2 linked regions of the Desulfurobacterium sp. TC5-1 genome follow. The protein of the gene in region 2 binds, or shares a complex with, the protein of the main gene of each other region. Links are inferred from orthologs where the notes say so. Each region holds a gene or a part of one and is shown on either strand. Other genes may lie near its edges.

Region 1 (5,773 bases), 1.1 Mb from region 2 along the record:
TGTCCGCATGTTCGCCAACAAGTGCTCTTCCTCTCGTTCCCATGATTCCTCCAGATTTCTTTTCTATTTTTAAATTTATGGGTTTGTTTTAAGATATCAACTCGTATCCGCCAAGGAGTATAAGCACTAAATTTGCAGTGAACAGAATTTCTCTTTCAAATTTTGAAAGTTTATCAAGGACACGTTTGTTGCCAAAAAAGAGAGAAACCATGTTCCACATTATGAAACTTGTTGCTACTATTTCCGCACCGAAGAGAAGTTTCACAGGTGCTGGTGTTTGAGGCGGTATTAGCTGGGTGAATATACCTAAAAGTATAAGGGGTAACTTGGGATTTAAAATGTTGCAGAAAAATCCTTCACGGAAATTTTTTCTGCTCGATGTTAAAGTTTTTTCACTTTTTATTTCAAATCTGTCTATTCTTTTTCTCATTTGAAGAAATCCCGATATGCCTATGTATATAAGATATAAAGAACCAGCCGATTTAACGATTTTAAACAGCGTCGGGTTTTGTGATAGAAGGCAGATACCAAATACTGCAGTAAGTGTATGGATGACAATACCTGTTGTAATTCCCAAAATTGTTAGAAAACCGTTTTTGTAGCCACCGCTGATGGTGTTTTTCATAACTAATATGAAGTCTGGCCCCGGTGTTAAGAGGAGCAGGGTCCAGACTATAAACAGAGTAGCTGCTATTTTTATCATTTTAATAACCTTTCACATTCTTTTATGGTTTTAAATACGTAGTCGGGACGAAGGTTCTCATCGATTGAGTTTAAAATGTCCGGTGAAGAGTACTTTCCGGAAAGGACGAAAACAGTTTTAAAGCCAACAGCTTCTTTTCCACCAGCAAGGTCCGAGAACGGGTCGTCACTTACCATATAGATTTTTGAAGGCTCCTTTATTCCTACAAGTTCAAATGCTCTTTCAAAGTAGAGTTTTGAAGGTTTTCCAAAGGATACAACGGGGCAGTTTCCCGCATACGAAAGGCAGGTCGCTATTGCACCGACACTTGGACTTACAAGGCCGTCCCTGTCAAGGATAATTCTGTTCATGTGATACGAGAAAAGCTTTGCGCTGTTTAAAACGATTGCCGATGTGGCCGTTTTTAGTTTTTTAAAGTCAACTTCTTTGTCCCTTCCAACTACCACTGCATCAACGTTGTAGTCATCTTTTACTTCAAAGCCGCTTTCTCTCAGGAACGATTTTATTTTTTCTGTGCCCAAGAAGTATATGGATTTTACGCCTTCCTTTTTCAATGTATCCACTGCAAGAAATGATGGCGATAAGAGTTTCTTTTCGTTTACGTTAAAACCTTTACTTTTCAGTATTTCTATTAGTTCTGAAGGTTTTTCGGTTGAGTTGTTGGTTGCGACTATCCATGGTATGCCCATGGAGTCAAGTTTTTCGGTGAATTCAAGAGCTTCAGGGAAAGGTGTATAGGATTTATCTTTTACAAGTGTTCCCTCAAGATCAAGCAGGAAGGCCACTTCCGCCATTGATAGTCCTCCGATTTTGAGAAGATGTATTGATTAAGTTAGTAATCTATCAGTTTGAGTCGCTCTTCGGGTGTTACAATCTGTGTTATTTTTATTCCGTATTGGTCTTCCACAACGTAAAGTTCACCTTTTGCAACTAACTTTCCATTAACCTTTATGTCAACTGGTTCGTTTATATGTCTGTCAAGTTCAACGATGCTGTTTGGGTGAAGGTTCAAAATATCTTCTAATGTCATCTCTGTGTTGCCCACTTCCACGGATATTTCAACAGGTATGTCTGCTAAAAGTTCCATCTTTTCAAGTTCCGGACAGGCTATTTTTTCAGCTTCCTGTTGTTCTGCTAAAGCTTGAGACCAGTCAGCCATTACGTCTTCAGCAGGTGTTTCCTTTGATGAAGAGTCTTCAGTTTCAGCAGATTTCTCTTTCTGCTCTTTATCCGCTTCCTGCTGAGAAAGAGCCTGCTCCCATTGCGCGGCAATTTCTTCTTGAGATAACTCACTCTGTTGATTCTGTTCCGTCTGATTTTGGTTCACTTCCTGTTGATTCTGCTTCTCCTCTGCCATTTCTGTTCCTCTCAATAGCTGTGTCTGTTATAAGTGCTGCGTATTTATCCTTTATTTTACCCATTTTTGCCCTAAATTTTGGTTTATCCTCCACGTAAAGTAAAAGTTCATCACCTTTTGTTACAGAAAGAAGAATCTTATCACCAGCTTTCCAGTTAACAAGTTCTTTGACTTTTACTTTTTTCTTTTCAAGTTCAAGGTAAAGGTTGAGCTTAAGGTGTTTTAACTTTCTTATAAGTTCTCTATCCCACACAGGATCTTTTTTGGTAAACCCTGTCTCTGAAAAGATCATGTCTTTTATGGGCAGGAACAGATCCTGTGGGAAACAGAAGAAAAAAGGTGCCTCGTAACCTTCTATATCCATGTTGCATTCTACAACTATAACTTTATCGTTAGGTGATACGATTCTTGCCAGAGTAGGGTTTAACTCTATTGATTTCAGGTCTATTTTTACAGGATAAAACTCTTTCCAGATGTCTTCAAATGTTTCAAGAGCTATATCAACGAAATCGCTTATGATTTTTGTTTCAAGTCTTGTGAAATCTCTTCCTTCTACCTTGAATGGTTTTGCAGGGCCTCCGAACATTACACTTATAATTACGAAAACTAACCTTGAGTCAAGAACAAAGAGGAAATTTTCTTTTAATGGTTTCATGCTTACTATGCTGTAGCTTGATGGTAAAGGAATTTTTGACATAAAGTTGTCAAATTTTGTTATATAAATGCTGTTCTTGCTTACCATGGAGATTCTTGGTACTAAACCTCTTATTCTTTCGCTGAAAATTTTAATCCACCTTTCAAATATAAGTTCAAGGCCGGGGACATCTCCTTTCTTTATTTGTTCAAGTTCAGAAAAATCAAAAGGCCTTATTTTTTTGGCTTCGGTATTTTCTTCCTTATTATCTTTATCTTCCCCTAAAAGAGCATCTATCTCTTCCTGGGAGAGGAAATCTTCTGCCACGCTTCCTCCTTACACCAGTTCTTCAGAACCGCCGATGTCTATTTTACCTTCAGCTGCAAGCTGTTTTATGACCATAATAATCTTCTTCCTTGCTTTTTCAACGTCAGATTTTCTAACAGGTCCAAGTGCTTCCATGTCTTCCATAAGCATCTGGGCGGCACGTTTGGACATGTTAGACAGGAACTTGTTGACAATTTCTTCAGGTGCGCCTTTAAGTGCAAGGATAAGATCGTTTTTCTCAACTGCTTTGAGGATTTCAATAATTGCACGGTTATCAAGTTTAAGAATGTCTTCAAATTTGAACATTCTTTCTTCAATGGAATCTGCCAGACTTTCGTTTTCCTTCCTTATATCTTCAAGAATTTCGTTGGCAAGTTCTTTTGGAAGTGCGTTAACAATTTCTGCCGCTATATCAACACCGCTTAATGTCTGTTCTTTTCCAGCGCCCACTGTTATAAGTTCTTCTTCTAAAGCTTCAGTGACAAGCTTTAACGTGTTTGTTGATATCTTCTCAAGTGTTGCCAGTCTTTTTATTACTTCATCTCTAACGTTTGTAACACCCAGGCGTTTAGGAAGGTACTGGATAATTTCAGCTGCTTTTTGCGGTTTTATCTGGGACAGGACAATGGCAATTATCTGAGGGTGTTCTTTCTCTATCAGTTTTGCAATGAATTTCGGGTCAAGTTTTTCAAGTTCTTTAAACACCATCTTTTTGTTTTCAGAGAACATTGTGCTTTCAAGTAGTTCTCTGTACTTTTCAGGCGGTAACGCCTTTTCAAGCAGCTTCCTTAGGTTATCAGGAGCAACTTTTAGAGGAGCAAGCTGCGTAAGTTTACCGTAAGCTTCTTCAAGAACAAGTTTTACGAGTTCCTTGTTTACAGGTCCAAGGGAGAACATGGATTTTACTAACTTCTCTATTTCATGTTCTTTCATCTTTTTTAGAACGTTTGCCGCTTCATCTTCTGGCAGAGAAAGTATGAGAATGGCCGCTTTCTGCGCGCCTGTAATCCTCCCTGTTGACTTTATTTCTTTCTTTTCTGTGTTTTCTGCCATAAGCCACCCGGTGGTTGTTTTGAAACTGTTAGAAAAATATTATAACAATTAAATCAACCTTTGAAAGGTTTAGAAAGTGAAAAGTTTTCTGTCAGTCGTATATTAGAAGCATAAACGAATTTTTGCGAGAGGTGAAGATGCCAATTTTGATAAACGGTGTTACGGATGAGAAGAGACTCTACCGCGAACTTAAAAAGATCGGGTTAAGGAAGCATGATATAAAGAGTGTTTTCATAGCGAATCTGTCAGCCCTGGTCTATTTGAAGGATGAATCTTTAACGAAGGCTTATGAGGATTTTGTTCCTGACGAGGAGACAGAGCGGGAGATAAAGACAGTTCACAATTATGTTGAACATTTTAAATATCTTATAGATATAGAAAGACTTGCGGAGATGGAATTCCAGGAAGAAGAGATAAAGAGGTTATCTGGTAGAGAGAGAGAACTTTTGGGAAGGGCAATTTTAGACCTTAAAGGTGTTCGTGCCGGTATGAAGTTTCATCTTCATCTTGTCAGGTTTTACAGGGAGAAGTCTATAGATACGGAGATTGGAAACGGTGATATAGTCCTTGTCAGTCGTGGAAATCCGCTTAAAAGTGATCTTCTTGGAACAGTTATTAGAGTAACTGAAAAAACGATTACAGTCGCATTTGATAATAGGCCACCCCAGTGGGTTTATAAAAAAGGTGTCAGGCTTGACCTTTACGTTAACGATATCACATTTAAGAGGATGGAGGAGAATTTAGAAGAAGTTCGTCACGCTTTTGGGAGGAAGAGGGTATTAAGGAATATTATTTTGGGTTTAAAAAGACCTTCTCTGTCCGAAAGAGAGCCTTTTATTCCTGTTAATGAAAAGCTTAATGATTCTCAGAAGATGGCCGTTAGTGCTGCTCTTGGTTCACCGGACTTTTATCTTGTCCATGGCCCGCCGGGGACAGGGAAGACCAGTACAATAACAGAATTGATTGTTCAATTAGTGAAGAGAAAGGAAAAGGTGCTTGCCACAGCAGATTCAAACATCGCTGCAGATAATATTTTGTTGAACCTATCTAAATATTCGGATTTAAAACTTGTAAGAATTGGTCATCCTGCAAGGGTTCTTGAAGAGCTTGAGCGGTTTTCCATCTTTGCACTTTTTGAAGAACATGAGAAAAGTGAAGTCATAAGAAAAGGCTGGGAAAAAGTAAGAGAACTGATAGAAAAGAGGGATAACTTTTTAAAGCCTGTTCCTGCCTTAAGAAGGGGGATGAGTGATGAAGAGATTATCCATTTAGGAAAGAAAGGGAAGTCATTTAGAGGTGTGCCGGCAAAGAAAATCCGTTCTATGGCGAACTGGCTTTTGATAAATTACGAGATAGACATCAGAATAAAAGCCTTGAAAGAGATGGAAGCACAACTTTTTAGAGAGATTATTGCTGACGCGGATGTTGTTATTGCGACAAATTCAATGGTTAAGTCTGAACTGCTTGAAGGTTTTGAGTTTGATGTTGCTGTTGTAGATGAAGGAAGCCAACAAGTTGAACCTTCTACGCTTATTCCTGTTATGAGGGCTAAAAGGTTCTACATTGCTGGTGATCATAAACAGTTACCACCAACTGTTACCAGTGAGGATGCAAAAGAGCTGGAAAAGACGCTTTTTGAAAGACTCATATCGGAGCATAAGGACCTTTCCACTATGCTTACTGTTCAATACAGGATGAA
Region 2 (5,974 bases):
TAGCCTCAACGCTAACCGTGTAATAACCATCAGGAAGGGAAGGATTATCAATAGAAATTGGATATGAAACGCCACCCTGAAGGTTGTATAGCGTCTCAGAATCAACAACGTTACCGGCTGAGTCGAGAATATTTACCTTAACGGTATCGGCCGCCGAATCAAGTTTAATTTCAGCATAGCCGGAGCCACCTTCAATATATGTTCTATTACCTTCATACTTAACTACTTTTCCAATAAGAGAAGAGGCCGTCAAAAGCGCATTGGATTGGTTTGCTTCCAGCAATTGCTTAACGCTCGTTTCAAAGTCATCGTAAGTCTGAAGTTCTTCAAGCTTCACCGTATTATCTATAAAATCTGAAATGTCCTCCGCCTGCAGAGGATCCTGCCATTGAAGGTCTGCAAGGAGAACTTTAAGAAAATCCTCCTGTGACATTTTCGAATTATCATAATTGGCATCAACAATCTTAACTTGCTGAGCGTCAGGATTATATGTTATTCCACTGATATCCATACTTTCCCCCTTCGTTACCTATATATTCTATCAAAGATTTCAAAGAGGACAAGCTCTCCTCAAGGGAAACTCTCTCTTCTATCCGTTGCTTCATAAACTCTTCCATCTTATTATGAACAGCCATCGCAAGATCAATCTTTGGATTTGTCCCCTTTTTATAAAGACCAAGATTTATCATATCCTGACTCTCTCTGTAAGTTGCTTCAAGGTCAATAAAAAAGGACTGCCACCTTAAAACCTCTTCAGGTACAAGTTGAGGTGTTAAACGGCTTATGCTCTTTAATATATCTATTGCCGGAAAAATTCTTCTATTTGCAAGAGTCCTGGAAAGGACTATGTGACCATCAAGAAAACCAACCGCTGCATCAGCTACAGGATCAAGCGCAATCTCATCTCCTTCAACTAAAACTGTGTAGATTCCCGTTATACTTCCCTGTCCGGCAAAATTCCCTGCCCTCTCTATAACTTTTGAAAGGAGGGAAAAGACTGAAGGAACGTAACCCTTGGTTGTCGGTGGTTCTCCAACAGTTAGGCCAATTTCCCTCTGTGCCATGGCAAGTCTCGTCAGAGAATCAAGGAGAAGAAGAACATCGTTATTTTGAGAAGAGAAATACTCTGCAATGGCACAACCTGTAAGAACAGCTCTTATCTTTGCTAAGGGCGGCTGATCCGACGTTGCGACAACAACCACAGACTTTTTAAGACCTTCCTCGCCCAGGTTATCCTCTATAAATTCCCTTACCTCTCTACCCCGCTCACCAACTAAAACAATAACATTAACATCCGCTGCCGTGTAGCGAGCAATCATTCCTAAAAGGGTACTTTTTCCAACACCGGCACCTGAAAAGATACCTATACGCTGGCCTTTCCCAACCGTAAGAAGAGCATTAATACTGCGAATGCCTAAATCTAACGGCTCACGGATTCTATCCCTTTTGAGAGGATTTATAGATTCCCCTTGAAGGTAGGTAAAGTCAGTATAGGTAATCCTATCTCTATTAAGAGGCTTTCCAAATGGATCTATAACTGTCCCAAGAAGTTCCCTGGAAACACCAATTTTAACGGAACCTGGCTTTGGCTCTATTTTACTTCCTGCACTAATTCCGGTGGTGTCTGAATACGCCATGAGAAGCGTTCTGCCGTCTTTAAATCCAACAACCTCTGCCTCTACTTTACCATCTATCGTGCAAAAATCACCAAGACAAACCTTTGGAAGAGCACTCTCTATCAAAGGTCCCTTTACGCCTGTTACCTTTCCAATAATCCTATACTGAGGAAGATTTCTTAATCTCTCTTTCAATCTCTTCCCTCAATAGTGAAAATTTCTCTTTAATGTCGTGAACAACTGTGAAATCCTCAAACTTTATAACAAAATTGCCCGGTTCTAACTCCTTATTAATCTTCACAGTTATTCCATTAATATCTTTCAAAACAGCCCCTAAACGCTCATCAGCTTCTATAGAAATAACTGTTGATGTTGATTTAAACTCTTCCAGAATCTCTTCAATTTTCTCTTTTATAAAGGGAAGATTGTCGTCACTTATCAAGAGAAAGCGGAAAATCTCTTCAAGAGAATCGGCGACTATCTCAAGTATTTTCCTTGTAAATTTAACGTTTTCTTCCCGCATAGAACCTACAAACCGTTTCACTTCCCTTTTCAGGTTCTCTACTTCCCTCTTTACAACATCGTCTATCTTTCTCTTTTCTATCTCAAACCTTTGCTCCCACTCTTGTCTGGCATCCTCCCTCCCTTTTTCATAGCCCTTCTTAAAAGCCTCTTCTTCTGTCCTTTTCAAAATTTTTCTATACTTTTTTTCAAGCTCCTCAATACGGGCAATGTAAATTCTTTCCACTTCCTCAGGTGACATATTTTTTCTTTCAGAACCACTCAAAAGATGGGAAAAATCATCAAGGTTAAGCATTCTGTTTCTCCCCAAGCCATTCTCTTAAAAGCTCCGCTATAAGCTCGGGATGTTCCTTTGTTATTTCAAGAATTTTTATATAGGAAGGTTCCGACTTTATATCAAAGCTTTCTATCTCTTTTCTCTCTTTTTCCATCTTCTCTTCAGCCGTCTGGATGGCTTCACCGTAAGCTTTTACCGCTGCAGATTGAACGGCAGGCATTGCTTCAGGTGCTCGCTTTTTCCTCTTTAATACTAAGAATAGAGTACCTGCAAGGAGAAGAAATGCAACACCACCACCGATAGCCACAGGAATTACCGGAAAAACTTTACCGGTCACAATATTTTCCTCTGGTGGCGGTACTTCAAACGGAACACTTACAACCGTGACTTTATCTCCCCGTTTCTCGTCGTAACCTATTACGCTTTTGACAAGATTTTCATAGGTTTTAAGCTCCTCTGGCGTTCTTGGGAAAAACTCCTCTTTTTCCTTTCCGTCCTTTCCTTTAACCTTCTTGTACCGACCATCTATAAGAACACCAACACTTATCCTTTTAACAACAAAGATAGGAGCAACCGTTTTCTCAACGGTTTTTGAAACATCATAGTTAGTGGTAACATCCTTTTTCTCTCTGCTGCTTTTTACGGTTCCATTACCACCGTTGCTTATAACCGGCGGAACGTTCGTTCCACTACCCGGAACACCTGAAGGTTTCTCTTCTACACCTTTTTCACTTTCTTGAATCTTTCTTTCACTAACAACAGCAGTCATATCCGGATCGTAGATTTCAGACTGCTTCTCTAACTTTCCTGTCTCTATCTCGACGGTAGCACGTGCAATAACTCTGTTTGAACCAAGGGCTTTTGAAAGTATAGATTCAACCTTCCTCTCAATATCCCTCTCAAGCTCTTTCTTTATTGCAAGTTCTTTATTTGAATCAGTGGTGTTATCTTCTTCAAGCATGTCGGAAAGAACACGTCCTCTGTTATCCACAACAGTAACGTTCTGCGGTTTCAATCCGGGAACGGCATGAGAAACGAGAAAAACAATAGCTTTAACCTGCTCTTTTGTAAGATCTTTCCCGGGCCAGAGCCTCAAAATAACGGAAGCTTTTGGCTCTTCAGTTTCTCTTACAAAAACGGACTCTTTTGGAAGAGCAATGTTGACTTTATCACTCCAGACGGCATCTATCTGCTGAATTGTCTTCTCAAGTTCACCTTCAAGGGCACGAAGATACTCTATGTGTTCCTGAAACTGGGTTATTCCAAGTTTCGGTTCATCAAATATTTCAAACCCGACTATCTTTCCAGAAGGAAGCCCTTTAGCGGCAAGTTTAAGTCTCACATCGTAAACCTTGTCCTTTGGAACAAGAATAATACTTCCGTTACCCTCAACCTTATACGGAATGTGCTCTTCCTGAAGGACTGTGAGAATATTGCCCGCGTCATCGGGACTCAAATGGGTATAGAGAACAGCATAATCAACATTTGAAGCCATTTTAACAACAGCAATTGAAAGAAAAGAAATAAGGGCAAGGCTTCCAATAAGAATGGCAAGCCCCTTTATATTTGCATACTTCGACACAACTTCCGAAAATTTATTCTTAATCTCTTCCGAATTCACCTATTTAACCTCATTAAACCTGCATTCTCATTATCTCCTGATAGCTTTCAAGTGCCTTGTTTTTAATCTCAACAAGCAACCTCAGGGATAATTCTGATTTAGATATGGTATATAAAAGCTCCTCAAAATTCTGAACATTACCATCCATCAGCTTTCTTTCAGCTTCAGAAGCAGCTTTCAAATCATTGTTAACATCTCTTATAAAGTTTTCAAATATCTCCTCAAACCCGCTCTTTTTATCTAACTTTTTATCTGATACTGCAGGAAGTACATTAAAAACCGCGTCGTTTTCTACTTTCATCATTGCTCCCCTTAAACTCTGAGGATTTCAAGACTTGAAGTTAACATATTTTTATGAGTATTAAAAGCTGTTAAATTTGCCTCATAGGCTCTCATTGCAGAAATCATATCAACCATCTCTTTCACAGGGTCAACATTTGGAAGTTTTACATATCCCGTTTTATCCGCAAGTGGACTGGAAGGATCATACTTTTCTCTAAACGGCGAATTATCGTAAACTATCTTTTTAACCCTGACTTCTTCAAGGGGAACTTTACCGTCAGAGGTGAGCAGCGTCTCAAAAACAGGGACTTTTCTTATGTATGGCTGTTTTGTTTCTGGATCTATTGAATTTGCATTTGCAAGATTACTTGAAGCAATATCCATACGAATTCTTTCTGCTTCCATTCCAGTTAATGATATTTCAAGACCTTTAAAAAGCACTTTTTATTACCTCCCCGTGATGCTTATTTTTAATTTTGCAAGTTCCACATGTAAACTTTGAACCATCGTTTTATACATGATAGCGGTTTCTGCCAGTTTACCCAATTCCTCATCAACGTTCACCCTGTTTTTATCGTAACCGGCAATTTTATTAAGTTCCACTACCTTAAACTGTGCCTTATCGCACGGCTCAGGTTCTATGTGTTTTGGATCTGTTGTCTTTAATTTTAACGTTTCTTTATCCAGGCATTTTTCGAATTTTAGATCCTTCGGCACATACCCCGGTGTATCAGCATTGGCTATGTTGCTCTGTATCACTTTTGAACGTTCAAGGTAGTAAGCAGCCGTTTCTGAAATAGCATCCGTTTTTCCCCACAGCTCACTCATTTTTCAACTTCCTGTATATGATTTGATCTTCATAAACAATCTGAGCTATCCTGCTCATAGTATCTTTACACATTCTAACTTTTGGCAGTATAGCCTCTGCAAGGTTTATTTTATCAAGTCTTGAAAGAGATATAAGTTTTGCAGAAGCCAAAAAACAGTTGTTACTTTTGGGCTCTATAACATCTATTACTTTTAAACATCCTTCGTAATTATTAATAGCTAACAAATAAGAAATAGTTTTATAAATGGCCAACTTCAAAACCGGGTCTTTATCGTAAAATTCAGCAATCTTTTTTTTGTTTTCTTTTATTATCCACATTGCCCTTTGTGGATTTTTTTGCTCTATACTCGCAAGAATCTCATAAGCCTTTACCTCTATATCATCAGATGGACATATGTCTTCCATCTCTCTCAACATAGGCAAAAATTCTTTTGCGGATTTTCCAAGAAAAACAAGATTTTTGATGTAAATTTTATAATAACGACAGTTCCTTTTTTTTACTTTTTTTAATATTTCTAAAGAGTCGTTAAAATCCTTACTTTCCGTTAAAGCTTCTGCAAGCATCAAAAGGTCATTGTCATCTCTCCATTTAGCAGCAATATAGCGTATAAGATTCAATCTCTCTTTCCTCTCATTACACTTACCTAAGGCTTCCGCTATTTTTATAAGTGTTTCCTTATCAAAAATTACCTTAAAAAAGTCCGGATTCGTTTTATAAAGTTCACACAACCTTTTAGAAGCAAGTTTTAAAAGATAAGGTTTCCACTCCCTAACGATAAATTCTTTCTGTTCATATTTAAGCTGTTTAGGAAAAACCAGAGAAATTT

The links.
Region 1: the proteins of fliF (region 2) and fliG are in contact, whole or in part, in a crystal structure (PDB 5TDY), measured with the Thermotoga maritima proteins. The link is inferred for Desulfurobacterium sp. TC5-1 from one-to-one orthologs. Residues at the interface, in WP_004082905.1 of Thermotoga maritima: Glu501, Leu502, Leu505, Leu506, Glu508, Leu509, Ile512, Phe513, Pro517, Ser518, Asp519, Ile520, Ala521, Ile523, Val524, Arg525, Leu526, Trp527, Phe528, Phe529; in WP_004082903.1 of Thermotoga maritima: Gly8, Arg9, Lys11, Ala12, Leu15, Leu16, Ala18, Leu19, Lys23, Gln26, Val27, His30, Leu31, Thr35, Gln38, Leu39, Glu42, Lys54, Lys55, Val57, Leu58, Glu59, Glu60, Phe61, Leu62, Leu64, Ala65, Lys66, Lys68, Lys85.

What each region holds. Positions count from the first base shown.
Region 1 is NZ_ATXC01000001.1:219,161-224,933, forward strand. Bases 2,053-4,834 are described here. They hold fliG (flagellar motor switch protein FliG), read right to left. Parts: upstream 4,075-4,834; coding sequence 3,031-4,074; downstream 2,053-3,030. Other genes in these bases: fliN (flagellar motor switch protein FliN), read right to left, coding at 2,053-2,060; fliM (flagellar motor switch protein FliM), read right to left, coding at 2,053-3,021; H153_RS0101140 (IGHMBP2 family helicase), read left to right, coding at 4,212-4,834. Outside these bases: H153_RS0101110 (ferritin-like domain-containing protein), read right to left, coding at 1-43; H153_RS0101115 (LysE family translocator), read right to left, coding at 89-703; H153_RS0101120 (HAD-IIA family hydrolase), read right to left, coding at 700-1,497; more of fliN, read right to left, coding at 1,536-2,052; more of fliM, read right to left, coding at 1,993-2,052; more of H153_RS0101140, read left to right, coding at 4,835-5,773. UniProt on the Escherichia coli protein: FliG is one of three proteins (FliG, FliN, FliM) that forms the rotor-mounted switch complex (C ring), located at the base of the basal body.
Region 2 is NZ_ATXC01000001.1:1,312,510-1,318,483, forward strand. What follows is about bases 1,732-4,714. They hold fliF (flagellar basal-body MS-ring/collar protein FliF), read right to left. Parts: upstream 4,037-4,714; coding sequence 2,426-4,036; downstream 1,732-2,425. Other genes in these bases: H153_RS0106890 (FliI/YscN family ATPase), read right to left, coding at 1,732-1,811; H153_RS0106895 (hypothetical protein), read right to left, coding at 1,777-2,433; fliE (flagellar hook-basal body complex protein FliE), read right to left, coding at 4,050-4,340; flgC (flagellar basal body rod protein FlgC), read right to left, coding at 4,349-4,714. Also shown: H153_RS0106885 (FlgD immunoglobulin-like domain containing protein), read right to left, coding at 1-511; more of H153_RS0106890, read right to left, coding at 486-1,731; more of flgC, read right to left, coding at 4,715-4,759; flagellar basal body rod protein FlgB, read right to left, coding at 4,766-5,146; H153_RS0106920 (tetratricopeptide repeat protein), read right to left, coding at 5,139-5,974. UniProt on the Escherichia coli protein: The M ring may be actively involved in energy transduction.